DNA from 2 places in the Rhizobium sp. 01N424 genome. Region 2 is predicted to be linked to the other one. Evidence: predicted binding sites of a transcription regulator. Region 2 holds the regulator's gene; the other holds the start of a gene.
What was found. Region 2 encodes LexA, which represses DNA repair genes until DNA is damaged. Its sites were predicted from a motif close to TGTTCNNNNTGTGTTCNG; they were not measured.
Positions count from the first base shown of each region.

Region 1 (15,683 bases), on a different contig from region 2:
CCCTCGCCACGCTTCTGCGTATCGGTGATCTCGATCCTGGCGTTGTCGGAAGAGATGATGCCGGCATCGCCCACCTGACCGCCGGATTCGCCGTAGAACGGCGTCTGGTTGACGACGATCTGCACCTTGTCGCCGCTGACGGCCTGCTGAGCAGAGGCGCCATCCTTGACGATCGCCTGGACGACGCCCTCGGCGCTTTCCGTGGCATAGCCGAGGAATTCGGTTGCGCCATGCGCCTCGCGCAGCTCGAACCAGATGGTTTCGGTCGCCTTGTCGCCGGAGCCGGCCCAATGCGAACGGGCCTCCGCCTTCTGGCGCTCCATGGCATCGGTGAAGCCGGCGAGATCGACGTTGATTTCGCGGGCGCGCAGGGCATCCTGCGTCAGGTCGAGCGGGAAGCCGTAGGTGTCGTAGAGCTTGAAGGCGGTCTCGCCGTCGAGCATGTCGCCCTTGCCGAGCGTGGTCGTGGCGTCCGACAGCAGCGACAGGCCGCGCTTCAGGGTCGTGCGGAACTTGGTTTCCTCAAGCTTCAGCGTTTCGGTGATCAGCGCCTCGGCGCGCACCAGTTCCGGATAGGCGCGGCCCATCTGCTGGATCAGCGCCGGCAGCAGCTTCCACATCAGCGGTTCGCGCGCGCCAAGCAACTCGGCATGGCGCATGGCGCGGCGCATGATGCGGCGAAGCACGTAGCCACGGCCTTCAGCGGACGGCAGAACGCCGTCGGCGATCAGGAAGGCGGACGAGCGCAGATGATCGGCGATGACCCGGTGGCTGGCGCGCTGGTCGCCTTCTGCCTTGACGCCGGTCGCCTCCTCGGAGGCCTCGATCAGCGCGCGGAACAGGTCGATATCGTAATTGTCATGCTTACCCTGCAACAGCGCCGCAACGCGCTCGAGGCCCATGCCGGTATCGATCGACGGGCGGGGCAGATCGACGCGCTCTTCCTTGGTGATCTGCTCGTACTGCATGAAGACGAGGTTCCAGATCTCGATGAAGCGGTCGCCGTCTTCCTCAGGCGAGCCCGGAGGGCCGCCCCAGATATGATCGCCGTGATCGTAGAAGATTTCGGAGCACGGACCGCAGGGACCGGTATCGCCCATCGCCCAGAAATTGTCGCTGGTCGGAATGCGGATGATCCGGTCCTCCGACAGACCGGCGATCTTCTTCCAGAGACCGAAGGCCTCGTCGTCGGTGTGATAGACGGTGACCAGCAGGCGCTTGGCGTCGATGCCGAATTCCTTGGTGATCAGGTTCCAGGCAAGCTCGATCGCCCGCTCCTTGAAATAATCGCCGAAGGAGAAGTTGCCGAGCATCTCGAAGAAGGTGTGGTGGCGCGCGGTGTAGCCGACATTGTCGAGGTCGTTATGCTTGCCGCCGGCGCGCACGCATTTCTGCGCCGTCGTCGCCGTCGAATAGGGGCGCTTTTCAAGACCCGTGAAGACGTTCTTGAACTGCACCATGCCGGCATTGGTGAACATCAGCGTCGGGTCGTTGCGCGGCACGAGAGGGCTCGACGGAACGACTTCGTGGCCGTTGGTCTTGAAATAGTCGAGGAAGGTCGACCGGATATCATTCACACCGCTCATGCTATGCCCTTCAATGCTGCCCACGGCAGGTCAAATCTTAAATGCAGTGGCTTTTATCGTCCGCATTAACCACTGTCCAGCAGGCAAACCCGCCTGCAAAACGAAACGGCCGCATTCCTGGTGGAATGCGGCCGTTTCGAACGCAAAAATGCTAGGGCGAGGATCAGGGCTCGCCGTCGCCATCGCCGTCATTGGCATCCGGTCCGCCGTTCTGCAGCTTCTCCGCAAGCAGGCCGGCATTCTGGCGGATCGAAGTCTCGATCTCGCGCATCGTATCCGGATTGTCTCGCAGGAAAATCTTGGCGTTCTCACGCCCCTGCCCGAGCCGCTGGCTGTTATAGGAGAACCAGGCACCTGACTTCTCGACGATGCCTGCCTTGACGCCGAGATCGACCAGCTCGCCGGTCTTCGAGACGCCTTCGCCATACATGATGTCGAATTCGACCTGCTTGAAGGGAGGCGCCATCTTGTTCTTGACGACCTTGACGCGCGTCTGGTTGCCAATCACCTCTTCACGCTCCTTGACCGCGCCGATACGGCGGATGTCGAGGCGAACCGAGGCGTAGAATTTCAACGCGTTGCCGCCCGTCGTGGTTTCCGGAGAACCGAACATCACGCCGATCTTCATGCGGATCTGGTTGATGAAGATGACCATGGTCTTCGACTTCGAGATCGATGCGGTCAGCTTGCGCAATGCCTGGCTCATCAGACGCGCCTGGAGGCCCGGCAGGCTGTCGCCCATCTCGCCTTCGATTTCGGCGCGCGGCGTCAGTGCAGCGACCGAGTCGACGACGAGAACATCGACGGCACCGGAACGAACCAGCGTATCGGTGATTTCTAGCGCCTGCTCCCCGGTATCCGGCTGCGAGATCAGGAGATTGTGCAGATCGACGCCGAGCTTGCGGGCATAGACCGGGTCGAGCGCATGTTCCGCATCGACGAAGGCACAGATGCCGCCCTTCTTCTGGGCTTCTGCAATGGTCTGCAGCGCCAATGTCGTCTTGCCGGAGCTTTCCGGTCCATAAATCTCGATGATGCGGCCCTTGGGAAGACCGCCAATGCCGAGTGCGATATCCAGTCCGAGAGAGCCCGTCGAAACAGTCTCGATCTCGACCACGCTCTCATTCGAGCCGAGCTTCATGATAGAGCCCTTGCCGAACGACCGCTCGATCTGAGAGAGTGCCGCTTCAAGTGCCTTGCTTTTGTCCACCGATTTGTCCTCTACAAGCCGCAATGTATTCTGTGACATTCGATCCACCTTTAGGTTATTGAAGCCGCTCTAGCAATGTCGCCGCCGATGCCGATTTTGTACGTGATTTGTTCTCATTCCGCAAGTGGCGTTCAAATGATTGAAACGAAAAGGTAAATCAGTACGTGTTCTACATTTGTTTTATTGATGCGGCGCAAGGGCTTAGCAGCGTGACACGGCCTGACGGCGAGCTGCAGCGGATGGCTCGATTCGGCGAAATCGCCCCCTCTGGAGCTCACGCATGAAGCGCAATATTCTCGTGCTCGGCGGCGCCCATATCGACCGGCGTGGACGCATATCCGGCGACACGGCGCCGGGCTCCAGCAATCCGGGATCCTGGTTCGAAGAAGCCGGCGGCGGCGGCTTCAATGCGGCGCGCAATCTAGCCCGCCTCGGCTTCGACGTGACGATGATTTCGCCGCGCGGCGGTGATCCGACCGGCGAGATGGTGACGGAGGCTGCCTATGCAGCCGGTGTCAACGACCGCCCTTTCGTCTTCCTCGACCGCAAGACGCCTAGCTACACCGCGATCATCGAGCGAGACGGCAATCTCGTCATCGCGCTCGCCGATATGGACCTCTACCGCTATTTCTCGCCCCGCCGCCTCGCCATCCGCGCGGTGCGCGAGGCCTTTGCCGACAATGATCTGATCCTCTTCGACGCCAACCTGCCGGAAGACACGATCGCGGCCATCGTCACCCGGGCAAACGGCCTTGGAAAACCGGTGGCGGCGATTGCCATCTCGCCAGCCAAGGTGATCAAGCTGAAGGCCTGTGCCGAAGGCATCGACTTCCTGTTCCTCAACGAGGCGGAAGCCACGGCACTCGCCGGAACACGCCCTGACGATGCGACAGACTGGGTGTCTCTGCTCGGTGACACCGGATTGAAGGGCGGCGTCGTCACCCGCGGACAGCGCGAACTGATCGCCTTTGCCGGCAAGCAGTCGATCGCGCTGCAGCCGCCCGCAGTCGATAGCGTGGCCGACGTCACGGGCGCCGGAGATTCGCTTGCCGCAGGCGTGCTGTCGGCATTCATGCACGGTTTGCCGCTGGAGGAAGCCGTGCGTCATGGCGCTGCGGCCGCAGCGGTCACCGTCCAATCGCCGCTTGCCGTCAGTGAAAAACTGACGCCCGAACTGCTCCGCGACACGCTGGCCCTTGTTCCGGCCGCCAGAATTCTGCATTGAAGCGCGCTTATCGATGAACTGGAAACGACAATGACGAAACCGATCTCCCCTCTGCTGCCGATCTCCTATTCGAAGGAAGTTGCCGCTGCCAAGCAGCGCGGTGCACCGCTGGTCGCGCTGGAATCGACCATCATCACTCATGGCATGCCCTATCCGGGCAATATCGAGATGGCCCGCAGCGTCGAGGCGATCATTCGCGAGCAGGGCGCCATTCCGGCGACCATCGCGGTCATGCACGGTGTCCTGCATATCGGCCTCGAGCCGGAAGAGCTTGAAAGGCTCGCCAAGGAAAAGGACGTCATGAAGGTGTCGCGCGCCGACCTCGCCTTCTCGATCGCCGAGCGCCGCACCGGCGCCACGACCGTGGCCGCGACAATGATTGCTGCGGCGCGTGCCGGCATCAAGGTCTTCGCCACCGGCGGCATCGGCGGCGTGCATCGCGGCGCCGAAGAGAGCTTCGACATTTCGGCCGACTTGCAAGAGCTTGCCCGCACCGGCGTCATCGTCGTCTGCGCCGGCGCCAAGGCGATCCTCGATATTCCGAAAACACTGGAAGTGCTGGAAACCTCCGGCGTTCCCGTCGTCACCTATGAGAACGAAGAATTCCCGGCCTTCTGGTCGCGCAAGTCAGGCCTGAAGAGCCCGCTGACCCTGAACAGCCCGGCGGCAATCGCCAATTTCCAGACGACCCGCGAGCAGCTCGGCATCGATGGCGGCATGCTGATCGCCAACCCGGTTCCGGAAGCCGACGAAATTCCGCGCGAGGAGATGGAGATTTATATCGAGCGTGCGCTCGATAGCGCCGAGCGCGACGAAATCACCGGCAAGGCGGTCACGCCTTACCTGCTCAGCACCATCTTCGACCTGACCGACGGCCAGAGCCTGAAGACCAACATCGCGCTGGTGGAAAACAACGCGCGGCTGGCGGCCGAAATCGCCGTGGCGCTGGACGCCTGAATGAATTGAAAACCCGGGAGGCGGAAACGCCTCCCGTCATTTGCTGTCGAGCGTTTCCTTGACGACGACGGCCAGCTGCTTCAGCGAGAACGGCTTCGGCAGGAAGCCGAATTTCGATCCCTCCGGCAAATTGCGCGCAAACGCATCTTCGGCATAACCGGAAACGAAGACAAACTTCATATCCGGATATGTCTTGCGCAGCTCGCGCAGCAGGCTCGGCCCATCCATCTCCGGCATGACGACGTCGGAAACGACGATGTCCACCTTGCCGTCGAGTTCTTCCAGAATGTCGAGCGCCTCGATGCCCGATCCCGCCTCGTGAACCGTATAGCCGCGGGTCTCAAGCATCCGCTTGCCGCCGCGGCGTACCGCCTCCTCATCCTCGACGAGCAGAATGACGGCGTTGCCGGTCAGGTCTTCCGGCTGCTCCGGCTGCACCGCGACAGGCATCTGCACGACGTTGCTGGCAACAGAGCCGTCTGCGCTCCCCTCGGCAGCTATGACCGGCTCAACGATATGGCGCGGCAGGAACACCCGGAAGGTGGTTCCCTTGCCGACTTCGGACTCCGGCTGGATATAGCCGCCGGATTGCTTGACGATGCCATAGACCATCGCCAGCCCGAGGCCGGTTCCCTTGCCCACTTCCTTTGTGGTGAAGAACGGCTCGAAAATCTTGTCCATGATCTCGGGCGCGATACCGGTGCCGGTATCCTTGACCTCGACAAGAACCATGTCCTCGTTCGGCATATAGGAATAGTTGAAGGCCGCGACTTCATCCGCCGTCACGTTGCGTGTCCGCACCGTCAACTTGCCGCCCTCGGGCATGGCGTCGCGGGCGTTGACGCAGAGGTTGATCAGCACCTGTTCGAACTGAGAGAGGTCGGTTTTGACGGGCCAGAGATCGCGGCCATATTCGACATCGAGCTTGACGTTGGTGCCCGACAGCAGCCGGTCGACGAGCATGCGCAGATCGCCGACGACATCCGTCAGGTTCAGCACCGACGGCCGCATCGTCTGCTTGCGCGAGAAGGCCAGTAGCTGGCGCACCAGCACCGCCGCGCGGTTGGCATTGCGCTTGATTTCCATCAGATCGGCGAAGCTCGCATCGGCCGGCCGCGCCTGCAGCAGCAGGTGGTCGGAGGATAGCAGGATCGCCGTCAGCACGTTGTTGAAGTCATGTGCGATGCCGCCCGCCAGGGTGCCGACTGCGTTCATCTTCTGCGTCTGCGCCATCTGCGCCTCAAGCGCCTTCTGCTCGGTCACCTCGACGGCATAGACGATCGCCGCCTCTTCCGGCGCTTCGTCGCTCTGGTCGATGACGGCATTGATGTAGAAGCGGAAATGGCGTGCATCGTCGTCAGGCGTGCGGGAATCGATCGGCGGAATGTCGCCCTGCCGGTCCTTGGCGGCGTCGAGCGCGCTCTGCAGCCGTTCACGATCGCTTTGCTGGACGATCGCTTCAAGCCGTGCGCCATTGTCGACGTCATCGCGCGATACCAGGCCGGAGAACAGCTTCAGGAACGGCGCATTGGTGCGCAGGATCCGGCCTTCGCCATCGACGGAGGCGATCGCCATCGGCGTATTGTTGAAGAAGCGGGTAAAGCGCATGACGGCGGCCGAGGCGGATTGCTCGTTCTCGGTGCCCGGTTCGCGCCGCAGCACGATCGTCCGGCTTTCGCCCGGCGCACCGTCGCGCATCGACGTGACGCTGTGGACGATCTGCACTGGCAGGCTCTGGCCGTTCGACTTCTTCAGATCGAGATCCAGCGTATCGGTCTTCTTCAGACCCGGCTCGGCCTGAACCGACTGGATCAATGCCAGCCCCTCGCCTGCCACCACGTCGCCGATGGTCATCGAGCCCGGTATGAATTTCGTCAGGTCGAGACCAAGCCATTCGGCCAGCGTCGCGTTGAGATAAAAAATCTCGCCCTTGCGCCCGGCGGAAAAGAAGCCGGCCGGTGCATGGTCGAGATAGTCGATGGCGTTCTGCAATTCCTTGAAGAAGCGCTCCTGATCGTCGCGCTCCGAAGTGATGTCGCTGATCTGCCAGATATGCAGCGGCTTGCTGCCGCTCTCCTCGGTCTTCAGCGTACGCGCCTTCAGACGGTACCAGTGCGCCCCAGAACCATTCGGCGATGGTCCGAGCGCCCGCAGCAGCCGGAACTCTTCCTGCCCTTCACGGCCCTCGCGCAGCCCGTTCGACAGACGGTAGAGCGCCTCATTGGACTCGCGGTGACGCGACAGCAGCGCTTCCAGCGTCTGCACCTCGGTTGCCTTGCGCGCGCCGGTCAGTTTTCCATAGGCGCCGTTGGCATAGATGATCCGGCCCTTGTCATCAGTAATCAGCGAACCATCCGGGTGACTGTTGAGAAACGAGCGGGCCAGGCTGTCGGACTGGCGCTGGGGCATCACTTCTATGAAGCCGATCACCGACGACACCAGAAAGAAGATACCGACCATGGCCAGCACGCCGAGAACGCCGAGCACCATCTCGTTGTCGAGCGAACTCTTGAACACCACGAAGGCGGCGGCAGCGGCGATCAGCACCAGCGCCAGGAGGAGGATGCGGATAGCCGTGCCGGAACGTCCTCCTCGATCCACGATCGGGGAATTGTAGTCGTCAGCCTGACGCGGTGTCGTCATCTAGTCCTCGCATGCGCCGATCCGGCATGGCGCTTTGTCACCGGAAGACAAAGCAGGAATCAGGCGTTCGTTCCTTCTTAGCAATTTGTAGGCCTTGCAAAAACAGTGCCGTACCGCCGGAACGCTTGAATTCACAAGGAACAGCGCCAGTTTCGCAAGCCATCGGGCTTCTGAGGCGATCTTCTCGCACGGGCGTGACTGGACAAGCACACAGCCTATTGCCTAAGGAACTGAAAAGCCTTCATGATGCGGCCTGCGTATAGGGGAGTTTAAGATCATGTTTGACAGCGTAGTGAGCGACTACGGCAGCCGTTTCCTCCTAGCAGCAGGCGGCGTCGGCCTTGGCCTGGTCGTCCTGATCGGCGTGCTCTGGCTGATGCGCAACCGCGCACCCTCGCCTTTCGTGCGCGGCGGCAAGAACCGCCAGCCCCGCCTGCAAGTTCTTGACGCCGCTGCCGTCGATACCCGCCGCCGCCTCGTGCTGGTGCGCCGCGACGACGTCGAGCACCTGATCATGATCGGCGGCCCCAGCGATATCGTCATCGAAAGCCGCATCCTCCCTGAGGGCGCCGAACAGGCGAAACCGTCGTCTGAGCTCCGCCCGGCGCCGGTGTCACAACCGGCAGCTCCCGCAATCGAACGGCGCCCGGCCGTGGCCGAACGCCCTGCACTCCGCGCCGTCCCCGAACAGCGGCCGGAGCCCCGGGTTGAACCGAAGCCGGAACCGGTGGCGATCTTCGAAGAGGAAGAGGCCGAGCCCTACATCCCTGCCCTTGCGCCCGCTCCGGCACCTTTCATCGAGCCGCGCCGCCCGCAACCCATCGCATCCGCCGCCGCAGCACCCGCCTTCGCTCCTGCTCCCCCTGCACCGGCTCCCACTCCGGCCATCACCGCTCCTCCGGTCATTGCCGCGGCAGAAAACCGTGTCCCGCCAACGATCACCGTCCGCCCGATGGAGCAGCCGCAGCCGGCACCGTCGCTCGAAACCACCAATGCCGCCGATGTCCTGGATGCCGCTCGCGCCCGCGTCCTGCCGCAACAGGCGCGTATCGAACCCGAAGTGCTGACACCGCCGGCACAAAGCCTGCCGACGGTTTCGGAGGGCCATCCGGTGGTGACCGCCGATGCGGGAGCGCCGCCACAGCAGCCGAAAGGCGATTTTCAGCGCATTCTCGAAGAAGAGATGAACACCACGCTGGCCGCCGAACGCGTCGTCCAGCCGGCGCGATCCATTCAGAGCGCGCCGATCCGCACCATCGCGCCGCAGCCGGTCAACCTGCAGCGCCGCGACCCGGAAGCACCGCCGGTCACCGGCGCCGATGCCGAACTGCAGAAGGAAGTGGCGCGCATCTTCGGCGAGATGAGCGTCAACCGAGACAAGTAACCGGTCAGTCAGACCGCCAAAACGAAAAAGGCACCGCAATGCGGTGCCTTTTATTTTATGCCTGCTCCCAGGACGCTTATTCGTCGCGATAAACCTTTTCGCGGCGCTCGTGGCGTTCCTGCGCCTCGATCGACAATGTGGCAATCGGGCGGGCGTCGAGGCGCTTGAGGCCGATCGGTTCGCCGGTTTCCTCGCAGTAGCCGTAAGTGCCTTCCTCGATCCGCTGCAGGGCAGCATCGATCTTGGAAATCAGTTTTCTCTGACGGTCACGCGCTCGAAGTTCGATGGCGCGGTCTGTTTCGGAAGATGCCCGATCCGCGAGGTCGGGATGGTTGGCGCTTTCTTCAGCGAGATGATCCAGTGTCTCGCGCGCTTCTCTAAGGATGTCATTTCGCCATGCGACCAGCTTCGTGCGGAAGTATGCTCGCTGGTTTACGTTCATGAACTCCTCGTCTTCCGAGGGAACGTAGCTGCTAAGATCGATCTTCTCACTCAACGCGATTCTCCTGAAGAACATCTCATGTGGCGGGCTGTATATCTCATGCGCCAATATCGATTCAAGCCAAATACGACATGTAAACAGATTTTTAAATCTGTCATATTTTTAGGCTAACAGTCTATTTTCTCACCACTATTCCAGATTCGCTTTCTCACCCCGCCTTCAACAAGCCGTGTAGGCCCAGCGCTTTTGCACCACCACGGCACGTCACCGGTTGACGCCGGCAATACCCGGCGGCTACTGAAAAGGCTCCTTCGCACGTGGATTTTTCTATGGCCGCAACCTTGCATACGCCTTCGCGAATCTACCTGTTGCGGCATGCCGAAGCCGCGTGGGCGCAGTCCGGACAACGCGATTTCGACCGCGCCCTGAGCGAAAAGGGATACGGCGATGCCGAGATCCTCGCCGACCGCGCAGCGGACAAGGGCTACCGTCCGGACATTATCCTGAGCTCGACGGCGAAGCGCTGCCGCCAGACGGCCGATGCCGTCCATCGCGCCATGGGCCTGTCTCTGGAGCTGCGTTATATCGACGAACTCTATAACGCGGCCCCCAATGTCTATCTCGAGCTCCTCGATACGCAGGAAAGCAATGCGGTGATGCTGGTCGGCCATAATCCGACGATCGAGCAGACGCTGGAGGCGCTGATCGGCCACGAACAGCTGCTGCGCGCCCTGCCCGGCGGCTTTCCCGCCGGCGGCCTTGCGGTTCTGGATTTCGACGCAGCGGCCGCCGCCTGGAAGCTGCGTGAATTTCTGAGCGGCTGACGCGGTTGCATGCCGGTTCTTTTTCCGGCGGCCTCGCCATCCTATATGCTTGAGCAATGACAACCGGGACACCGCCTTGCCGCCAAGCTTGACCTCCTTCGCTGACGATGCCCGCATCGCACTCGATAACCTCACCGACCGCGCCACGGGTCTGGTCAATCCGACCGTCCGTCTCGGCGTCACCGGTCTATCCCGTTCCGGCAAGACGGTCTTCATCTCCTCCCTGGTCCATAACCTCCTGCATGGCGGCCGCCTGCCGCTGTTCGAACCGGTGCAATCGGGCCGCGTTTCGGCGATACGCCTCGAAGAGCAGCCTGATGACGGCGTTCCGCGCTTTCAGTACGAAGATCACATCCGCGCGCTGGTGAAGGATCGCGTCTGGCCGGATTCCACCCGCGCCATCTCAGAACTGCGGGTCACCATCGACTATCAGAGCGCCAGCGGCTGGAACCGCATGTTTTCGCCAGGGCGCCTGTCGATCGATATCGTCGACTATCCGGGCGAATGGCTGCTCGACCTGCCGCTGCTCGCCAAGGATTTCCGGACTTTCAGCGAGGATACCCTGGCGCTCGCCCGCACCGGCATCCGCGCCGAACTCTCGAAGACCTGGCTCGAGCTAACACAGGCAGCCGATCTTCACGCGGCGGCCGATGAGATGCAGGCCCGAGACCTCGCAACGTCCTTTGCCGCCTATCTGAAGGCCTGCAAGGCCGACGAACGTTCGCTCTCGACGTTGCCACCCGGCCGTTTCCTCCTGCCGGGCGATCTCGACGGCTCACCGGCACTGACCTTCGCGCCGCTGCTCCTGCCGCCCGAAGGCCGGGCCGAAAAGGGCTCGCTCTGGGCGATGATGGAGCGGCGCTACGAGGCCTACAAATCGGTCGTCGTCAAACCGTTCTTCCGCGAGCACTTTGCCCGTCTCGACCGCCAGATCGTGCTTGTCGATGCGCTGCAGGCAATCAACCGCGGCCCCGAAGCCGTGCAGGATCTCGAACGGGCGTTGACAGACGTGCTGGCCTGCTTCCGCCCGGGAACCAACTCGCTCCTCTCCTCGCTTCTCGGCCGCCGTATTGACCGGGTGCTGGTCGCCGCCACCAAGGCCGACCACCTGCATCACGAAAGCCACGACCGGCTCGACGCCCTGACGCGGCGCCTCGTCGAACGCGCCGTCCACCGCATCGGCATGGCCGGCGCGGGCATCGACGTCATGGCGCTTGCCTCGGTGCGCGCCACCCGCGAGGCGACCGTCAGGCGCGACGGACACGACCTGCCTGTGATCGTCGGCACGCCGATCGATGGCGAGACGATCGGCGGCGTGCGTTTCGACGGCATCCGCAAGACCGCTATCTTCCCCGGAGACCTGCCCGAGAACCCCGAAAGCCTGTTCGCAGCCATTGAATCCAATGCGGGAGATATCCACCTCCCGGATGTCAACGTCGTCCGCTTCAGGCCACCGCAGCTCGAGGAAACCGGTGGCGGCATCAAGCTCTCGGTGCCGCATATCCGCCTCGACCGCGCCATGCAGTTCCTGTTTGGAGACCGCCTCGCATGAGCAAGTCCAATCCAGAAAATGCCGCTGGCAATACGCGCAAACCTGCAGCCTTTGTTTACGAAGACGAGCCTCGCGCGCTGGAAACCGCCGTGCCGGTGCAGCGCCGCAAGCCGTCCAGCTTCGAGGCCGACGTCGTCCTGACACCGGATGAGGATGATCCCTTCATCAACCGCGACAAGGATGCTGCGCCGCTTCCGGTCGCAATGCCGCGCAGACGCCGCACATCCTTCGCGAAAATCGCCGGAGCGGCGTTCGGCGTGCTTTTGTCGCTCGCCTTCGGTCTCTGGACCGACAGCCTGATCCGCGACCTCTTTTCCCGCGCCGACTGGCTGGGCTACGCCGCCCTTACCGCGCTTGCGATCGGCATCCTTGCCGTGATCGGTATCGTCATCCGCGAGACCGCGGGCATGATGCGGCTCGCCGCCGTCCAGACGATCAAGGCCGAGGCCGAGGCGGCCATTCTGGAAACCAGGCCGGCCAAGGCGCGCAGTCTCGTCAACCGGCTGGCGGCAATGCTTTCGGCAAAGCCCGAGACAGCCAAGGGCCGCGCCACGCTGAAGGCCTCCGAAAACGACATCATCGACGCCCCGCATCTGGTGGCGCTTGCCGAACGCGAGCTGCTCGGACCGCTCGACCGTCAGGCGCGTGCATTGATCGTCAATTCCTCGAAGCGCGTCTCGATCGTCACCGCTGTCAGCCCGCGCGCCATCGTTGACCTCCTCTACGTGCTCTATGAGGCGTCGCGGTTGATCCGCGCCATGGCGGAGCTCTATGGCGGGCGGCCGGGCACGCTTGGCATGGTCAGGCTGATGCGCGACGTCCTTGCCCATCTCGCGGTCACCGGCTCGATCGCCGTCGGCGACAGTCTGGTGCAGCAGGTTCTCGGCCATGGACTGGCGTCGAAGCTGTCAGCGCGCCTTGGCGAAGGTGTCATCAACGGCCTGATGACGGCCCGCATCGGAATCGCCGCCATGGATCTCTGCCGCCCGCTGGCATTTCACGCCCTGAAGCGCCCGGGAATCAGCGATTTCATCGGCGATCTCACGCCTTCGATATCCGGCCGCGACCAGCAGAAGTGATCCCCACGGTTTTTTTCTCAGCTTCGTCGCCTGACGCAACGGAAGCAATCAGGAAACCTATAATTTTCATGGGCGTAGCTACGCAGGTTGAAGGCTGCCCAGACGCCGAAAATGCTGGTTTTCCAGAGCCCTTTGTCATCCCGGAAACCAACCGTTAACCATTATTCGGCAAAACTCCAAGGCAGTAGCGGGTAGGTGTGCCAAGGAAAATCCATGTATTTGCGCAAGCTTCTTTTCGTCTGCGGCCTGGCCGCCGTGGCGCTGTCGCCAATGGCTGACGTCACTCCTGCAGCAACCGCTGCGACACGCGATAAGGCCTTCTTCGAATCGGTGGCCGGATCCTGGCGTGGACCGGGCGAAATCGTCGCCGGGAAATACAAGGGCACGAAGTTCACCTGCAACCTCGTCGGCTCCTCGGTTACCGATGGCACGGGCATAAAGCTTGACGGCTCCTGCCGCGTCGGCGTCTTCAAACAGCCGATGACCGCGACGATCACCCAGTCGGGCAGCAGCTACAAGGGACAGTTCTTGGATGGCGCCGCCGGCAAGGGTCTGGACGTTGTATCCGGCACCGTCACCCCAGATACCGTCGTCGTTGGTCTCAACCGCTCGAAGCTGAATGGCGCGATGATTGCCCGCATCCGCGATGACAAGACGATGAACGTCACCGTCTCGGTCAAGGTCGAAGACCGCATGATCCCGGTGATCGGCCTCACCCTCACCCGTCAGCTGGACGAGATTACGGTCGGCTCGGTCCAGTAAGACAGATCATCCTCAGGACACACCCAGGCGGCGGATTTTCCGCCGCTTTTCGTTTCAAGGCTTCCGCCACCACTCGAAGCTGGCATCAGCGATTTCGATGCCCTGCACATCGGCAGTAGCGAGCCAATCCCGAACCGTCCGCCCCTTCACCAGAAGATCTCCGGCGAAATCAGCAAGCGGCATCAGCACGAAGCCGCGATCCGTCATGCGTGGATGCGGTAGCTCCAGCCGGGGCGCTTCCTGCTCGACACCTTCGTAGGTCAGGACGTCGATATCGAGCGTGCGCGGACCCCAGCGCTCGATCCGTTCACGCTTCATCTCCCGCTCGATCTCAAGACAGACATCGAGCAGTGCCTCCGGCGCCAGAGACGTCTCGACCCCGGCACAGGCATTGAAGAAGAAGGATTGATCGGTCTTTCCCCATGGCGGCGTCCGGTAAAGCCTGGACACCGCAGTCAGCCGGCAATCGTCCCGCGCATCGAGGTGCTGCAGTGCCGAGGCCATCGCGTTGACGGGATCGCCGATATTGCCGCCGAGACCGAGCGTGGCCGCCTTGAAACGATCAGTGTGCAAAGTGTTCGACGCTCACCTGAACGAAATCGAGCACGCCCGGAACCGGCGCGCTCGGCTTGCGCACCGTGATCTTCGCCCGCGTGATCTGGTGGAAGCGCTCACATAGCCCCTTGGCGATATCGAGCGCCAGCGCCTCGATCAGATAGCGCCGTTTGCCGACGACGATCTCCTCGATGACCGTGAAGGCGATACCGTAATTGACGGTATCCTCGATCGAGTCGCTTTCCAGCGCCTTTCCGGCAGTCACATCGAGTTCGGCATCGACAAAGAACCGCTGCCCGAGGAACTCTTCCTCGTCATGCACGCCGTGGCGCGCGAAGAACGCACAGTTCTGCATCAGGATCGTGTATTTCATAGTCATTGGCCCCGGCGTCCTTCGTAATTTCGGCGTGCCGTCAGCATAGCATCGGCAACAGCCAGCGCATCCCTGTTGATTGCGACATTGTGGACCCGGAAAACCGCAGCCCCCGCCAATCTGAGCAGCGCGCTGCTGGCCGCCGTCGCCGCATCGCGATCGGCGGCATCCCGGCCGGTCACAGCGCCGATGAAGCGCTTGCGCGAGGTCCCGGCGAGCAACGGAAAGCCGAAGCGCGACAGCTCCGCAAAACGCGCCATCAACTCGAAATTCTCATCCGCCGTTTCCTTGGCGAAACCGAAGCCTGGATCGAGAACGATCTGCTCATTGGCAACCCCCGCCTCGCTTGCCAGCGCCAGCGACCGCTCCAGGAACACGGCCTGATCGGCGACCATGTCGGGCAGCTTATCGCGCTCGCGGCCCGTATGCATGATGCACACGCCGGCATTCGCCCGCGCGACAACGCCAGGCATCGCCACATCCTTCTGCAGCCCAAACACGTCGTTGACGATATGCGCGCCCACTTCGATCGCGAGCCTTGCGGTCTCCGCGCGGTAGGTATCGACAGAAATCAGCGCCTCGGTCTTGCCGCGCAGCGCCTCGATGACGGGTAGCACGCGCCGCTGCTCCTCGGCCGCATCGACCTTGGCGGCACCCGGCCGCGTCGACTCGCCGCCGATATCGATGATCTCAGCACCTTCGGCCACCGCCGCCAGCGCGTGCGCGACGGCCGCATCGGCGTGATCGTACTTCCCGCCATCGGAAAACGAGTCCGGCGTCACGTTGACGATCGCCATGATCACGCTCGTTGCGCCGAGCGTCAATTCGCGGTCATGGGCGACCCGCCATCGGCTGACATGAAGCTCACTCACCGGCGTTTATCCTATTGATAATAAAAAATCCTGCGCCTATTGCGCTCGCGGTGGCTATGCCCCAAGCTCCGCCAAACTTCAACATGGGTCACCGTCTAGAATGCCTTCCGCATCGCCGAATATGCGTCTTCTCCTTGCTTTTTCCATGACGATTGCCCTTTGCACCTCAGCGTCGGCCGAAGTGGTCGCCACGAAGAGCTATTCCTATTTCGACATCCG
Region 1 covers NZ_JBFTRK010000008.1:156,414-172,096, forward strand. The annotation lists gene alaS (alanine--tRNA ligase) at 1-1,586, opposite strand, end outside; gene recA (recombinase RecA) at 1,750-2,835, opposite strand; gene AC1DNK_RS20255 (carbohydrate kinase family protein) at 3,077-4,021, shown strand; gene AC1DNK_RS20260 (pseudouridine-5'-phosphate glycosidase) at 4,052-4,978, shown strand; gene cckA (cell cycle histidine kinase CckA) at 5,015-7,621, opposite strand; gene AC1DNK_RS20270 (flagellar biosynthetic protein FliO) at 7,899-9,005, shown strand; gene dksA (RNA polymerase-binding protein DksA) at 9,082-9,501, opposite strand; gene AC1DNK_RS20280 (SixA phosphatase family protein) at 9,777-10,271, shown strand; gene AC1DNK_RS20285 (YcjX family GTP-binding protein) at 10,348-11,823, shown strand; gene AC1DNK_RS20290 (YcjF family protein) at 11,820-12,902, shown strand; gene AC1DNK_RS20295 (hypothetical protein) at 13,116-13,664, shown strand; gene folK (2-amino-4-hydroxy-6-hydroxymethyldihydropteridine diphosphokinase) at 13,719-14,237, opposite strand; gene folB (dihydroneopterin aldolase) at 14,227-14,598, opposite strand; gene folP (dihydropteroate synthase) at 14,595-15,464, opposite strand; gene AC1DNK_RS20315 (DUF922 domain-containing Zn-dependent protease) at 15,565-15,683, shown strand, end outside.
Region 1: recA (recombinase RecA) is a predicted target of LexA. The motif match lies at 2,962-2,979, and genes of this name have one in related genera.

Region 2 (15,683 bases):
CTGAAGCTTCGCATCATCTCGGGCATCATCCTTGCCATCATCGTGCTTGCGGCGACCTGGTACGGTGGCTTGGCGTTTCAGGCGCTGTCGGCGCTGATCGGGCTGCTGATCTACTATGAATGGTCGACGATCACCCGCCTTAGCGTCGAGCAGCCGGTTGCCAATGCCGCAGGCTGGGCCGGGCAGGGTGCTATCGCCCTCGCAATCCTCCTTGGCCGCTTCGATTGGGCCCTCGGACTTCTCCTGGCGGTTTTCATCGTCGCCATCGGCTTCACGCTGCTGCGGGGCGTCAGCCGCTGGTTTCCTGCAGGTGTCGTCTATGCCGGGCTGACGGGCATTGCCCTGGCCGAGATCCGTGGCGCCGATACCGGCGGCCTGCATGCCATGCTTTTCCTGTTTGCCGTGGTCTGGGCGACCGATATCCTCGCTTATTTCGTTGGCCGGGCAATCGGCGGGCCGAAGCTGGCGCCGAAGATTTCTCCCGGAAAGACCCAGTCGGGCGCGATGGGCGGCGCGGTCTCTGCTGTGATCGCTGGCAGCCTGATTGCCTATTTCCTGGTGCCTGAGGCCGATTGGCTGGTCGCCGCTGCGGTCGCGTTCATCCTGTCGGTCTGCAGCCAGGCCGGAGATCTCTTCGAATCCTTCATCAAGCGCCGCTTCGGCGTCAAGGATTCCAGCCGTCTCATTCCGGGACATGGCGGCGTCATGGACCGCGTCGATGGCCTGATTTTCGCCTGCTTTGCGGCTTTCTTGCTTGCGACGTGTTTTTCATTGATAAGAGGCGGCACAGCAGCGCCGCTTGGCGCGGCGTTGTTCGGACTTTGAATTCGCGGAAAGGCGGCGGAAGAAACTTATGGAAGGCTTGACCGGAATATTCGGCTTCCTGACGGGGTATATCATCCCCTTCGTCCTTGTTCTCTCGCTGCTCGTTTTCGTGCACGAGATGGGGCACTATCTCGTCGGCCGCTGGAGCGGCATCCGCATCCTGGCTTTTTCTGTCGGCTTCGGCCCTGAGATCATCGGCTTCAGCGACCGTCATGGCACGCGCTGGAAGATCTCCGCCATTCCGCTCGGCGGTTACGTGCGGTTCTTCGGCGACGAGGATGCATCGAGCAAGCCGGATACCAGCGTTCTGAATGCCATGTCCGAAGAGGACAGGGCGCGGTCTTTCGCAGGCGCCAAGCTCTGGAAACGGGCCGCGACCGTGGCCGCCGGTCCGATCGCCAATTTCATTCTGGCAATCGCCATCTTTACCGTGCTGTTTTCGATCTACGGCCGCTCGGTCGCCGATCCGGTCGTTGCCGAGGTCAAGCCCGAAAGTGCGGCTGCTGAAGCCGGTATATTGCCGGGCGACCTGTTGATCGCCATCGACGGCGGCAAGGTCGAGACATTTGATGACGTGCGCCGCTACGTCAGCATCCGTCCGGAGCAGAAGATCGTCGTCAGCATCGAGCGCAATGGCGAAAAGCTGGACCTGCCGATGGTGCCGAAGCGCACCGACATGACCGACCAGTTCGGCAACAAGATCGAGATCGGCCTGATCGGTATCGTCACCAATCAGGAAGTCGGCCATTTCCGCGTCCAGACCTATACGCCGGTCGCTGCCCTGAAAGAGGGTACGATTCAGACCTGGCATATCGTCACCGGTACGTTCAAGTATATCGGCAACCTGTTCGCCGGTTACATGAAGCCCGATCAGCTGGGCGGCCCGATCCGCGTCGCTCAGGCCTCCGGCCAGATGGCGACGCTCGGCGTTGCTGCTTTGCTGCAACTCGCAGCAGTATTGTCCGTCTCTATTGGATTGCTTAACCTGATGCCTGTACCGGTACTTGATGGCGGGCATCTGATGTTCTATGCGATTGAAGCGGTGAGGGGAAAACCTTTGGGGTCCTCGGCTCAGGAAATTGCATTTCGCATCGGCCTGGCTATGGTGCTTTCGCTAATGGTTTTTGCCACCTGGAATGACATAAGCGCGCTAATTGGATAGCGCGTGCGGTGAGGGAAAATTACCGTTTATTTACGATGTTTCAAAGCTGTAGTGGCGAATGGGTCACGCTTCGAAATGAAGTAAACAGAAATTAACTTGCTACCTTGCTTGTATGTCAAAAGCGGGTAAAACGACACACGTGGCCGGAATCGGGTTCTCCCGGCGACGGGGACGAGAAAAAAGGTAATGGGTGAAATGAAGGCTGGTTCAAGATTTTTGAACGCAGTATCGGCGGTTGCGCTGTCTGCAAGTGTTGTGGCTTCCGGCGCAGGTGTCATTACAATCATCTCTGCGGGGGCGGCTGAGGCCGCAGTCATTCAGCGCATCGATGTACGCGGGGCAAGCCGCGTCGGTGCTGAGGCTGTGCGTTCCAACCTGACCATCGCACCAGGCAAGAGCTTCTCCAACACCGACATCGACGACTCGGTGAAGCAGCTCTACGGCACTGGCTATTTCTCCGACGTCAAGATTTCCGTCTCCGGCGGCACGCTCGTCGTACAGGTTCAGGAAGCCCAACTCGTCAACCAGGTCGTCTTCAACGGCAACCGCAAGGTCAAGGACGACAAGCTGGCCTCCGTTGTCGGCACGCACGCCTCCGGCCCATACAATGATGCGCAGATCCAGGCTGACATCGCCGCTATCAAGGAAGCTTACGCTGCCACCGGCCGTAGCGAAGTCAACGTCACGACGCAGGTCGTTCCGCTTGGCGAAGGCCGCGTGAACCTTGCTTTCGTCATCGACGAAGGTGACCGCACCAAGATCGATTCCATCAACTTCGTTGGTAACAACGCTTACAGCGCCGGCCGCTTGGCTGCTGTCATCTCGACGAAGCGTTCGAACTTCCTGTCGTTCCTGACGCGCAAGGACGTTTACAACGAAGACAAGCTGCACGCCGACGAAGAGGCGCTGCGCCAGTTCTACTTCAACCGTGGCTATGCCGACTTCAAGGTCGTCTCGTCCGACGCTCAGTTCGACGAAACCACAAACAAGTACACGCTCACCTTCAACATCGAAGAAGGTCCGCGCTACAATTTTGGTCCTGTTACGGTCCAGTCGACGGTCGATGGTGTCAGCGGCGAACAGTTGCAGGGTCTCGTCAAGACGCACGAAGGCGAGGTTTATAGCGCCAAGAGCGTTCAGCAGTCGATGGAAGCCATCTCCGACCAGGTTGCTTCGGCAGGTTATCCCTTCGCCCGTGTCACGCCGCGCGGTAACCGCGACCTCGGCAACAACACGATCGGCGTCGAATATCTCGTCGACCAGGGCGAGCGCGCCTATATCGAGCGCATCGAAATCCGCGGCAACAGCCGCACGCGCGATTACGTCATTCGCCGCGAGTTCGACGTCTCCGAAGGCGACGCCTTCAACCAGCAGATGATCACCAAGGCGAAGCGCCGCCTTGAAGCGCTTGGCTTCTTCTCGTCCGTCAACATCTCGACGCAGCCGGGCAGTGCCGCTGACCGCGTCGTCGTTGTCGTCGATGTTCAGGATCAGTCGACCGGTTCGTTCGGTATCGGCGCCGGCTACGCTGCAGGCGGCGACGGCCTCATTCTCGAAGCCTCGATCGAAGAAAAGAACTTCCTCGGCCGCGGCCAGTACATCAAGGTTTCGGCAGGTGGCGGTCTCGAAGGATCGCAGAGCTACGGCCTGAGCTTCACCGAGCCCTACTTCCTCGGCTATCGTCTTGCGACCGGTTTCGACCTGAACCACAGCGAAACCTCGAGCAACGACAACTACGACTACACCGAAGACAGCCTTGTGCTGCGCGCAACAGCGCCGATCACCGAAGACCTGGCTTCGACTTTCCGCTACAACTTCAAGCGGATGGACTACGACTCCAGCGGCAGTGATTTGAGCGATCTGTCGATACCCTATCAGGATCTGGTCAATAACGGTCCTTGGATCAAGTCGTCGATCTCGCAGACTTTTACCTACAACACGCTCGACGATATGACGTTGCCGCGTGAAGGTATCTACGCAACCTTGACCAACGAAATCGCTGGTCTCGGCGGCGACTCGCAGTTCTATAAGGTCTACGGCAAGGCCCGCTATTATCATCTGCTTGCTGACGATGCAGACATCATCGGTTCGCTCGCGGCAGGCGCTGGCTATGTTGTTGGTTTCGACAAGAACCTGAATATCTTTGACCAGTTCACCCTGGGCAACAGCGATATTCGCGGCTTTGAAAACAAGGGCATCGGTCCGCGGATGGGCGGATCCCAGCCAGACGATCCGCTTGGTGGTACGACCTATTTCACGGTCTCTGCTGAGGCTTCGTTCCCGATGCCAGGCTTCCCGCGTGACTTTGGTCTGCGTGGCGCAGTCTTTGCGGATGCGGGTACGCTTTTCGGCAACGATGTTGATGTTTCTGGTCTTACTGTCGATGGTGATAACGCAGCTCTGCGGGCTTCCGTCGGCCTTGGCCTGATCTGGCAGTCGCCTTTCGGTGCACTTCGCGTCGACTATGCGATCCCGGTCGTCAAGAAGGACTACGACAAGACGCAGTACTTCAAGTTTGGCATCAACAACCAATTCTGATATCGGCAGTCCGGAACCATACTGGAATTCCGTTCTGGAGCATTGCCGATGGAGCAAAATTCGTTCTTTAAGCCTCGGGATGGGGTGAAGCTCTCTGAGCTCGCTCAATATCTCGGGGCAGAACTTCCCGATTCGTCCAAGGCTGACGTCATCATTCATTCCGTGGCTCCTGTGAGCCGCGCCAAGGCTGGTGACATCTGTTATGTGATTTCGCGCAGGAGCCGGGCCGAGCTGGAAACATGCGAGGCATCGGCTGTTCTGTGCGATCCGGCTTTGCTGTCTGCAATCCCGGCGCATATACCGGCGCTCGTCTCAAAAAATCCTCACGCAGCATTTGCAATGGCTGGCGGATATTTGCATCCGTCGGCTCTGCAGCCATTGCCATCCATGTCGGTTGACAGCGCCATCGGCACTGGCGCCGTGGTCGATCCGACCGCCAAGCTGGAAGCCGGCGTCATCGTCGAGCCTTTGGCTGTCATCGGCGCCGGTGTCGAAATCGGTTCGGGCACCCGGATCGGAGCGGGTGCGATCATCGGCCCCGGTGTCAAGATCGGCCGCAATTGTTCGATCGCCAGCGGCGCGAGCGTGCTGTGTGCTTTTCTCGGCAATCACGTCATCATCCACAATGGCGCACGTATCGGCCAGGATGGATTCGGCTATGCGCCGGGCCCGCGTGGCATGATCAAGATCGTTCAGATCGGCCGTGTCATCATTCAGGACAATGTCGAGATCGGCGCTAACTCGACGATCGACCGCGGTACGATGGACGACACGGTCATTGGTGAAGGCACCAAGATCGACAATCAGGTGCAGATCGGCCACAACGTGAAGATCGGCCGTCACTGCGCGGTTGTTTCACAGGTTGGCATCGCCGGCAGTGCTGTGATCGGCGATGGTGTGCAGATCGGTGGTCAAACCGGGATTAATGGCCATATTACCATTGGCAACGGCGTTCAGATCGCTGCCAAGAGCGGTGTGGTACAAAGCATTCCGGACGGCGAGCGTTATGGTGGCATTCCGGCCAGGCCGATCAAGCACTTCCTGCGCGAATCTGCCGAGATCATGGCACGTTCGGCGGCACGGGCGAACAAAACGGGAGACAAGAATGACTGAAGAAGCAAAGGCTTCTCTTTCGTCGGCAGACATCATCGAGATCATGAAGCTCCTGCCGCACCGCTATCCCTTCTTGATGGTCGACAGGATCATCGAGATCGACGGTGACGATTCCGCGATCGGTATCAAGAACGTCACGGCCAACGAACCGCAATTTACCGGCCATTTTCCCGATTCGCCGATCATGCCTGGCGTGCTTCTGGTCGAGGGCATGGCCCAGACGGCCGGCGCGATCTGTGCGCGCAAGGATGGCACGAGCGGCAATCTCGTCTACTTCATGACGATCGACAATGCCCGCTTCCGCAAGCCTGTCATCCCCGGCGATCGCGTCGAATTTCACGTCAAGAAGCTGAAGCAGCGCGGCAATATCTGGAAGTTCCACTGTGACGCCAAGGTTGATGGCAACCTGGCCGCGGAAGCCGATATCGGTGCAATGATCCTACGCAAGGACAAGGCATGAGCACGGTTGCCGCCAGCGCCCGCATTCACCCGATGGCCGTCGTTGAAGACGGCGCCGTCGTCGGTGAGAACGTGACCATCGGTCCCTTCGCCTATGTCGGTCCGAAGGTGACGCTTCATGACAATGTCGAGCTTCATCCCCATGCCATCGTCACCGGCCGGAGCATCCTCGGCAAGGGTTCGAGGGTGTTTCCTATGGCCGTCATCGGTGGTGATCCGCAAAGCGTCCATCACGCCGGTGAAGAGACGACGCTGACCGTCGGCGAAAATTGCACGATGCGCGAAGGTGTGACGATCAATACCGGCACCAGCGATTTCGGCGGCAAGACCATCGTCGGCGACAACAATCTGTTCCTCGCCAATTCGCATGTTGCCCACGATTGCCGTGTTGGCAACAATGTCATCATGTCGAACAACGTCATGCTTGCAGGTCACGTGACGATCGAAGATCGCGTCATTCTCGGCGGCGGTTCGGCGGTGCATCAGTTCACGCGTGTCGGCCGCCAGGCCTTTGTCGGCGGCCTCTCCGCCGTCAGCTACGACGTCATTCCCTACGGCATGCTGAACGGCAATCCGGGGCTGCTCGGCGGCCTGAACGTCGTCGGCATGACGCGTGCCGGCGTTGATCGCGCTGTCATTCACACCGTACGGCGCGCCTACAAGGCAATTTTCGAAGGCTCCGGTTCGGTTCGCGATAACGCAGCCGCAATCCGCGCCGAATATGATGATTGCCCTCAGGTTGTCGAAATCCTCGATTTCATTGCCGCCGAGAGCGATCGGGCGCTGTCTTCGCCGACGCGGGGACAGAAAGGCTGAGCGTGTCCGTTTCCGGCGACACCGCGAAGGGCCGTCTTGCGATCATCGCTGGAAACGGCCTTTTGCCGGCTTACGTCGCTCAGGCAGCGCGAGCTGCCGGCGATGAGCCCTTCGTGATCTCGTTGAAGGGCGAAGTTGACCGTTCCTGGCAGGGCTACGACCATGCCGTCATCGGCGTCGGCGATGTCTCCGCACTCGAAGCTATCTTCAGCAAGCATGACATTCGCCGCGTCGTAATGTCCGGTGGCGTTCGCCGCCGGCCGGAATGGCGGGAAATACGCCCGACCTGGAAGTCCATCGTCAAGATCCCGTCGGTCGTCAGGACATTGATCTCCGGCGGTGATGACACCGTGCTGCAGATGGTCATCAAGCTCATCGAAAATAACGGCCGCCGCGTGATCGGCGCTCAGGAAATCGCACCTGATCTCCTGGCTTCTGTCGGCTCTCTCGGTGCGGTGGCGCCGGGCAAGGACGATATCTCCGACATGCTGAAGGCTGCCGAGGCCGCCAATGCCCTGGGATTGCTGGATGTCGGGCAGGGTGCCGTCTCTGTGGGTGGACGCGTCGTCGCGCTCGAGGGACCCGAAGGTACCGACGGCATGCTGGAGCGGGTCGCATCGCTGCGGGGTACAGGGCGGATATCGGCGCGCCGCAAGGGCGTCCTCGTCAAGCTCTGCAAGCCGCAACAGGATTTGCGCGCCGATCTGCCATCGATCGGCGTATCGACAATTGCCAATGCACAAAAAGCCGGTCTTGCAGGCGTCGCCGTCGAGGCGGGCAGGGCACTGATTCTGGAGAGAGATGAGATGATCGCTGCGGCGGATCAGGCTGGCCTTTTCGTGTGCGGCATCGACCGCGGCTTGCCTGGATGGGGGCTGACGTGAGCACCAGTCTGAAAATCGGCATCATTGCCGGAGAAGTCTCCGGCGACCTACTGGGCGGCGATCTGATCGCCGCTCTGAAAAAGATCCATAACGGCCCGGTCGAGCTTTTCGGCGTCGGCGGCGAGGCGCTGGAAGCCCAGGGCCTGAAATCGCTGTTCGACTATTCCGAACTGTCGATCATGGGCATCAGCCAGGTGCTCGCCAAGCTGCCGACGCTTTACAGGCTGATCCGCCAGACCACGGCGGCAATCATCGCCGCCAAGCCTGATGTTCTCGTCATCATCGACAGTCCCGACTTTACCCATCGCGTCGCCAAACGCGTACGCGCGGCTCTCCCGGATCTGCCTGTCGTCAACTATGTCTGTCCGAGTGTCTGGGCGTGGAAGGAATACCGCGCACAACGCATGCTGGGATATGTCGATCATGTTCTGGCGGTCCTGCCATTCGAGCCCGGCGTGATGAAGGAACTCGGCGGGCCGCCGACGACCTATGTCGGCCACCGGCTGACGGCAGATCAGGATCTCATCGCGACACGAAACGCGCGCAGCGCAAGGGCAAACGCTGCCCAGCCCGCCGTCAAGTCGATCATGTTGCTCCCGGGCTCGAGGGCCTCGGAGATCAACCGTCTTTTGCCGCATTTCGGCGATGCAGTGAATGAGCTTGTCTCGCGCAACGGCGAGATGCGGTTCATGTTGCCTACCGTTGCGAGGCGCGAGGCGCAGGTGCGCGAGATGATCAAGGATTGGCCGGTGAAGCCGGAGATCCTTGTCGGCAGCGAGGCGAAGTGGCAGGCTTTCGCCGAAGCCGACGCAGCGATGGCCGCATCCGGAACGGTGATCCTGGAGCTGGGGCTCGCCGGCGTGCCGACGGTGTCGGCCTACAAGATCGACTGGATCATGAAGCTGCTGACGGGCCGCATCAAGACCTGGACGGCTGCCATTCCGAACCTGATCGCCGACTACGCGGTCGTGCCTGAATATATCAACGAGGTTGTCCGCGGCGGCAGCCTGTCGCGATGGATGGAGCGACTGTCGGCGGATACGCTGCAGCGCCGCGCGATGAGCTCGGGCTTCGATCTCGTCTGGCAGCGCATGCAGACGGACAAACCGCCAGGACAAAAGGCGGCCGAGGTCGTTCTCGAGACTCTGGACAAGAAAAAACCCGGTCAGAAATGACCGGGTTTTTTTGTTTCACCGATACAGGCGCCTAGCGCTTGGAGACCGGAACGTAGTTGCGCTCCGCTTCGCCGATATAGAGCTGGCGCGGGCGGCCGATACGCTGCTGCGGATCCTCGATCATCTCGTTCCACTGCGCGATCCAGCCGACGGTGCGGGCGAGAGCGAAGAGAACCGTGAACATGGTCGTGGGGAAGCCGAGAGCCTTCAGCGTGATGCCCGAATAGAAGTCGATGTTCGGGTAGAGCTTCTTCTCGATGAAATACTCGTCGGTTAGCGCGATGCGCTCGAGTTCCATCGCCACTTCGAGAAGCGGATCGTCCTTGATACCGAGTTCGCCGAGAACTTCATGCGTCGTCTTCTGCATGATCTTGGCGCGCGGATCGTAGTTCTTGTAGACGCGGTGACCGAAGCCCATCAGGCGGAACGGATCGTTCTTGTCCTTGGCGCGGGCAACATATTCAGGGATACGATCGACGGAGCCGATTTCCGAAAGCATGTTGAGAGCCGCTTCGTTGGCGCCGCCGTGGGCAGGACCCCAGAGGCAGGCAATGCCGGCCGCGATGCAGGCGAACGGGTTTGCACCTGAAGAGCCGGCGAGACGAACGGTCGAGGTCGAAGCGTTCTGCTCGTGGTCGGCATGCAGGATGAAGATGCGGTCCATGGCGCGCGAGAGAACCGGATTGACCGTGTACTCTTCGCAAGGGACAGCAAAGCACATGCGCAGGAAGTTCGACGCGTAGTCCAAGTCGTTCTTCGGGTAAACGAAGGGCTGACCGATGTGATACTTGTAGGCCATGGCGGCCAGCGTCGGCATCTTGGCGATCATGCGCAGCGAAGCGACCATGCGCTGATGCGGATCGGTGATGTCGGTCGAGTCGTGATAGAAGGCCGACAGGGCGCCGACACAGCCGCACATGACGGCCATCGGGTGTGCATCGCGGCGGAAGCCGGTGAAGAAGCGGCTCATCTGCTCATGCACCATGGTGTGGTGCGTGACGCGGTAATCGAAGTCCTTCTTCTGCGCAGCGGTCGGCAGTTCGCCGTAGAGCAGCAGATAGCAGACTTCGAGGAAGTCGCCGTGCTCGGCCAGCTGCTCGATCGGATAGCCGCGGTGCAGCAAAACGCCTTCATCGCCATCGATGTAGGTGATCTTCGATTCACAGGATGCGGTCGAGGTAAAACCAGGATCGTACGTGAAGGAACCGGTGTTCTTGTAGAGTGCGCCGATATCGATGACATCAGGCCCAATCGTTCCGCTCTTTACGGAAAGATTGGCGGATTTGTCGCCGATTTTGATTGTTGCGCTTTGATCCGTCATTCTGATCCTCCAAATTGGCGGCGGCGCCATAAAAGCGCCATAGGGTTAAGCGTCCGCTCAGATTGCTATATGATAGCGCGCCTAATGCCAAGTTACCGTGACGCCATTTTGTGCATCGCAGTATCAACTTTTAGGCACTCCTGCGATGCTGTAAACGCATAGCGGAAGCCGATGATTTATTTAGGCTTTTTGCACTCACGTTTTTTCATCATTTTTCAATCGATTATTGTTGCTGAAACGCGCGCAGGGTTGCATTCTGGTTGTATTCTATCGGGTCATCAGGCTCTTTGCATGCCGGAGTTGAAAACCAGCGACGTCAGCACGATCACCATCGGCGCCGCGGCCAAATTGCCGCAGACGCTGCTGATGCCGCCTGCAGCGGGCTCTCTCCTCGCACCTGTTAATCTAGGTCACCGCCGGCAGCTTTCTATTCATGCTCTTCGGTCGCTGCAGCGCCGTGTTGTGCAAAGCCTGCCGGCCTGCGCTGTCGAAGAGCTGGCTTATGGCGGCCGCATGTTGTTTGCGCCGGTGGCGCTCGGACTGGGCTCCCTTCTCTGGTTTGCCTGCGGTGCAGACATTTCACCGGCTGTGCCGCTTTCATGCGCGGTCGTGCTGCTTCTGCTGCTCGCCGTGACCGATCGCAGCCGGCAGTGGAGCCGGATCTGCGTGGCCTCCATGACGTTGATTGCTGCCGGCATCCTCGCCGCACAATTCGAGACCTGGAGAGCTGGTACTGTCGTTCTCGATTCGGCGGTAACGACGACGCTGACAGGCCGCGTAGAGCGGCGGGAAAGCGATGGCCGCGGCGGCTGGCGGTATCTGCTGGCGCTCAAGGCGACGGAGAACCCGGCGCTGAAGCGACCGCCAGAGCAGGTGACCGTGATTGCGCGCGGCCAGAAAGCGGAGTTCGAAACCGGGACTTGGCTGAAAGGCCGGGCAAGGCTGACGCCGCCGTCTGGGCCTGCTCTTCCCGGCCTCAACGACTTTTCGTTCGGTGCCTATTTCGACGGCGTCGGTGGCAACGGTTTCTTTTATGGTGCCCCTGCCGTGGTGCCAGCGGCCGAACCCGAGCCCGGATCGATGCAGGATCGCGCTATTGAATGGCTTTATCGCCTCAGAAGCGGCATCGGCGATCGTATCAGAGGCATCCTGCCTGGCGACACCGGCGCTTTCGCCGCCGCTCTCGTCACGGACGAGCGCCGCGCCATTTCGAGCGAGACGACCGAGGCGCTGCGCCAATCCGGGCTTGCGCATATCATTGCCATTTCCGGTCTCAACATGGCGCTGTCGGCAGGCATCTTCTTCGTCGGCTTCCGCAGCGTGCTCAGCCTGTTTCCGGCTGTCGTCCAGGCCTATCCCGTCAAGAAGATCGCCGCAGCCGGTGCGCTTGCCGCCGTCACCGCCTATTTTCTGATCTCGGGCTTCGCTGTCTCTGCCGAACGCGCCTTCATCATGATGGCGATCATGCTGGCGGCGGTCTTCTTCGACCGGCCGTCGATCAGTCTGCGCAACGTCGCCCTGTCGGCGCTGGTGATCATTATCCTCTCACCCTCGGAGATCATGGGGCCAAGCTTCCAGATGTCCTTCGCCGCGACACTGGCCCTCGTCGCGGGCTATGCGCTCTGGAAGGAGAGGCCGGTGCGCGACCGGCCCTTCGCAAAGTTTCGCGCCGTCAGGATGCTGTCTTCCGCCGCCGCGTTCTTCGGCGGCATCCTGCTGACCTCCGTCATCGGCGGCTTCTCGACTGCATTGTTCTCGGTCGAGCACTTCCACCGGCTGACGGCCTATGGCCTGCCAGCCAATCTCGCCGCAATGCCGATTATCTCCTTCATCATCATGCCGTTCGGCCTCATTGCCATGCTGCTGATGCCCTTCGGTCTCGATGCATGGGCGTGGCAGGTGACGGGTTTCGGGCTCGATCTGGTGATCGCCATCGCCAGGACGGTTGCCTCATGGGGCGGCGATATCGGCGTCGGGCGCCTGGCGTCTTGGTACTTTCCCGCGGCGGTGACAGGTTTCCTGCTGCTGACTTTGCTGCGCAGCCGCATGCGCCATCTCGGCACCGCGATCTTGATGGCATCGACGACAGCCGCCGCGATGTTGGGAGGTCCTCCGCCGCCGAAAATCGTGATTGCCGAGGACGGGAGCATGGCGGGCATCGTCAGCGACAACGGCCTCGCCACCAATCGCGAGCGGCCACCGGGCTTCATCTTTGATCAATGGAGGCGCGCTCTGGTGATCGATAAGCATCTGTCACCGGCGTTCCCGGCGCTCCCGGATATTCCCACCGCACCGCGCGGTGAAAGGCTGAAACTGACGGAGGCACAGCAGAACGACACCATGAACGCGATCAAGGCCAGTGCGACGGGCGAGCGCTTCTCATGCGTGAAAAAGGCCTGGTGTACAGCGAAGCTCGACAACGGTTCGATCCTGACCGTGATCGAGAATGCGGCGTTCCTTGGCCCAGCCTGCGACATATCCGATATCGTCGTCACACCGGTTCGCCTGCGCTTCGATACCTGCCGCTCAGGCGCCCTGCTTTTCACCGGGGAGACACTGCGGAAGACAGGCGCTGTCGAGCTTCGTTTCCCCAATGGGATCGCCGAAATCACCACATCATTCGAGGGTCTCGATCGTCCCTGGACCCGCCACCGCGCCTATGACTGGCGCAGTGGAGCTTTTGGTGAAAGCGAACCGCTCAGTGATAGCGGCGGATAAGGCCGACGAGCTTACCCTGAACCTTGACGCGGTCAGGTCCAAAAATGCGGGTTTCGTAAGCCGGGTTGGCGGCCTCGAGCGCAATGGACGCGCCCTTGCGGCGGAAGCGCTTCAGTGTTGCCTCTTCGTCATCGACGAGCGCAACGACGATATCACCGGCATTGGCGGTATTGGTGTTGCGGATGATGACCGTGTCGCCGTCGAAGATGCCGGCCTCGATCATGGAGTCGCCCTTGACCTCAAGAGCATAGTGCTCACCGTTTCCGAGCATGTCGGCGGGAACTGTAATGTCGTGGGTGTTCTGCTGGATCGCCGAAATCGGCACACCGGCTGCGATCCGGCCCATGACCGGCACGGAGATCGACGTGTGATTGTCCTCGTTCGCCGGCTTCGGCGGCGCGACCGGCTGCGGCTTGCCGAGGCTGCCTTCGATGACGCTCGGCGAGAATCCGCGGCGCGGCTGAATGCTCGGGCTGTAGGCTTCCGGAAGCTTGATGACCTCGAGTGCGCGCGCCCTGTTCGGTAGGCGGCGAATGAAACCGCGCTCTTCCAACGCGGTGATCAGGCGATGGATGCCCGACTTGGAAGCCAGGTCGAGCGCGTCCTTCATTTCGTCGAAGGACGGCGGTACGCCGGACTCTTTCATCCGCTCGTGAATGAAGAGGAGAAGCTCCTGTTGTTTGCGCGTCAGCATCGAAGTCTTTCCCCAGATTCGTGAAACAAAGCCAGAACGGACACTATATGTTCCATATGTGTTCCGCAAGTGCCTAAATATTGGTAAAACTTCCGATGATTTTTCGTCGTTTTTGAAAGTTTATTTGCCGGATTGGTGATCCACGCTTGCGCTTTGCCGGGCAGGGAGTGCAAATCTCTGCCGGCTTCACCGGAGGGAACCGCCATGACGCATCCGCTCGATCATCTGGTACTGCCCGTCACCCATATAGATGTTGCCCGCGAGCGACTCGGCCGTCTCGGTTTCACCGTCGCGGCCGATGGCCGTCATCCGTTCGGAACGGAGAATGCCTGCGTCTTCCTTGCCGACAGGACCTATCTCGAACCGCTCGGTGTCGCCAACCAGGCGGAGTGCGACGCGGCCGTCGCGAAGGGCAACAGCTTCGTCGCCCGCGATCAGGCCTTCCGCTTCCGCTGCGGCGATGACGGCTTTTCGGCTGTTGTCTTCGGCACCGATGATGCCGATGCGGACAAGGCTTCCTATGACGGCGCACAGCTGAGCGGCGGTGATATGGTCGAATTCTCGCGGCCGATCGTCATGCCCGACGGAACACAGGCGACAGGCGCCTTCAAGCTCGCCTTTGCCGCCGATCTCCGGGCACCCGATGTCTTCTTCTTCGCCTGCCAGCGGATCAACGCCTTTCCGGCCGATCGCAAGGCACTGGAAACCCATGCAAACGGCGTCACCGGCATCAGCGAGATTGCCCTGAGCGCTGAGGATCCGCAGGCCTTCGCCGAATTTCTGGAGACGGCCAGCGGTGGAGTGGAGCCTAAGGAGGCGGCACTCGGCCTATACTTCGAATTGCCGAACGGGAGACTTTCCATCTTCTCGAGCGAGGGCATGGAGGCCTATTTCGATGCCGAGCCACTTGTCACCGATAACGGCCTCAGGGCGCGCGCAATCGTGTTTTCGGTCGGTGATCTGGCCGTGACAGCGGCGCATTTGGCTGCTAACGGGATCACCCATGTCAGTATGAACAATCGTCTGCTGGTGAAGCCGGCGCCGGGACAAGGCGCAATCTTTGCCTTCGAGGAGACCCAATGACAAATACCAATGCAGAAGTCGTCGCCGGCGAGGGTGCTGGACGCGTTACTTTTTCGAATACGGGCAAGCTGTCGCTGATCGCCGGTCCCTGCCAGATGGAAAGCCGCGACCATGCTTTCATGGTCGCCGGTGTTCTGAGCGAACTCTGCAAGTCGCTCGGTATCGGCCTCGTCTATAAGTCGTCTTTCGACAAGGCGAACCGCACATCGCTTTCTGCCGAGCGCGGCATCGGTCTTGAAAAGGCGCTCGAAGTCTTCTCCGATCTGAAGAAGGAATTCGGCTTTCCTGTTCTGACCGATATCCACACGGAAGAGCAGTGCGAGCAGGTGGCAACCGTCGCCGACATCCTGCAGATCCCGGCCTTCCTCAGCCGCCAGACGGACCTTCTCGTTGCTGCCGCCAAGACCGGCCGGATCGTCAACGTCAAGAAGGGCCAGTTCCTGGCGCCCTGGGACATGAAGAATGTCCTCGCCAAGCTGAATGCCAGCGGCAATCCGAACATCCTGCTCTGCGAACGCGGTGCCTCCTTCGGGTACAACACACTGGTATCGGACATGCGCTCGCTGCCAATCATGGCTGCACTTGGCGCTCCCGTTATCTTCGACGCCACGCATTCCGTGCAGCAGCCGGGCGGGCAGGGCGGTTCGAGCGGCGGCCAGCGCGAATTCGTCGAGACCCTGGCGCGTGCCGCCGTTGCCGTCGGTGTCGCGGGTGTCTTCGTCGAAACGCACGAAGACCCGGACAACGCGCCGTCCGACGGACCGAACATGGTCTATCTGAAGGACATGCCGCGGCTTCTCGAAAAGCTTCTCGCCTTCGACGCCATCGCGAAAGCGGCCTGACGTTCAAAAGGCTGACATGATCCTGTAATAGGCCTCGAATGAGGCTGGAAACG
Region 2 covers NZ_JBFTRK010000007.1:95,168-110,850, reverse strand. The annotation lists gene AC1DNK_RS18390 (phosphatidate cytidylyltransferase) at 1-825, shown strand, start outside; gene rseP (RIP metalloprotease RseP) at 854-1,987, shown strand; gene bamA (outer membrane protein assembly factor BamA) at 2,183-4,525, shown strand; gene lpxD (UDP-3-O-(3-hydroxymyristoyl)glucosamine N-acyltransferase) at 4,574-5,638, shown strand; gene fabZ (3-hydroxyacyl-ACP dehydratase FabZ) at 5,631-6,098, shown strand; gene lpxA (acyl-ACP--UDP-N-acetylglucosamine O-acyltransferase) at 6,095-6,913, shown strand; gene AC1DNK_RS18360 (LpxI family protein) at 6,916-7,797, shown strand; gene lpxB (lipid-A-disaccharide synthase) at 7,782-8,972, shown strand; gene gltA (citrate synthase) at 9,004-10,293, opposite strand; gene AC1DNK_RS18345 (ComEC/Rec2 family competence protein) at 10,585-13,011, shown strand; gene lexA (transcriptional repressor LexA) at 12,992-13,705, opposite strand; gene AC1DNK_RS18335 (VOC family protein) at 13,910-14,788, shown strand; gene kdsA (3-deoxy-8-phosphooctulonate synthase) at 14,785-15,630, shown strand.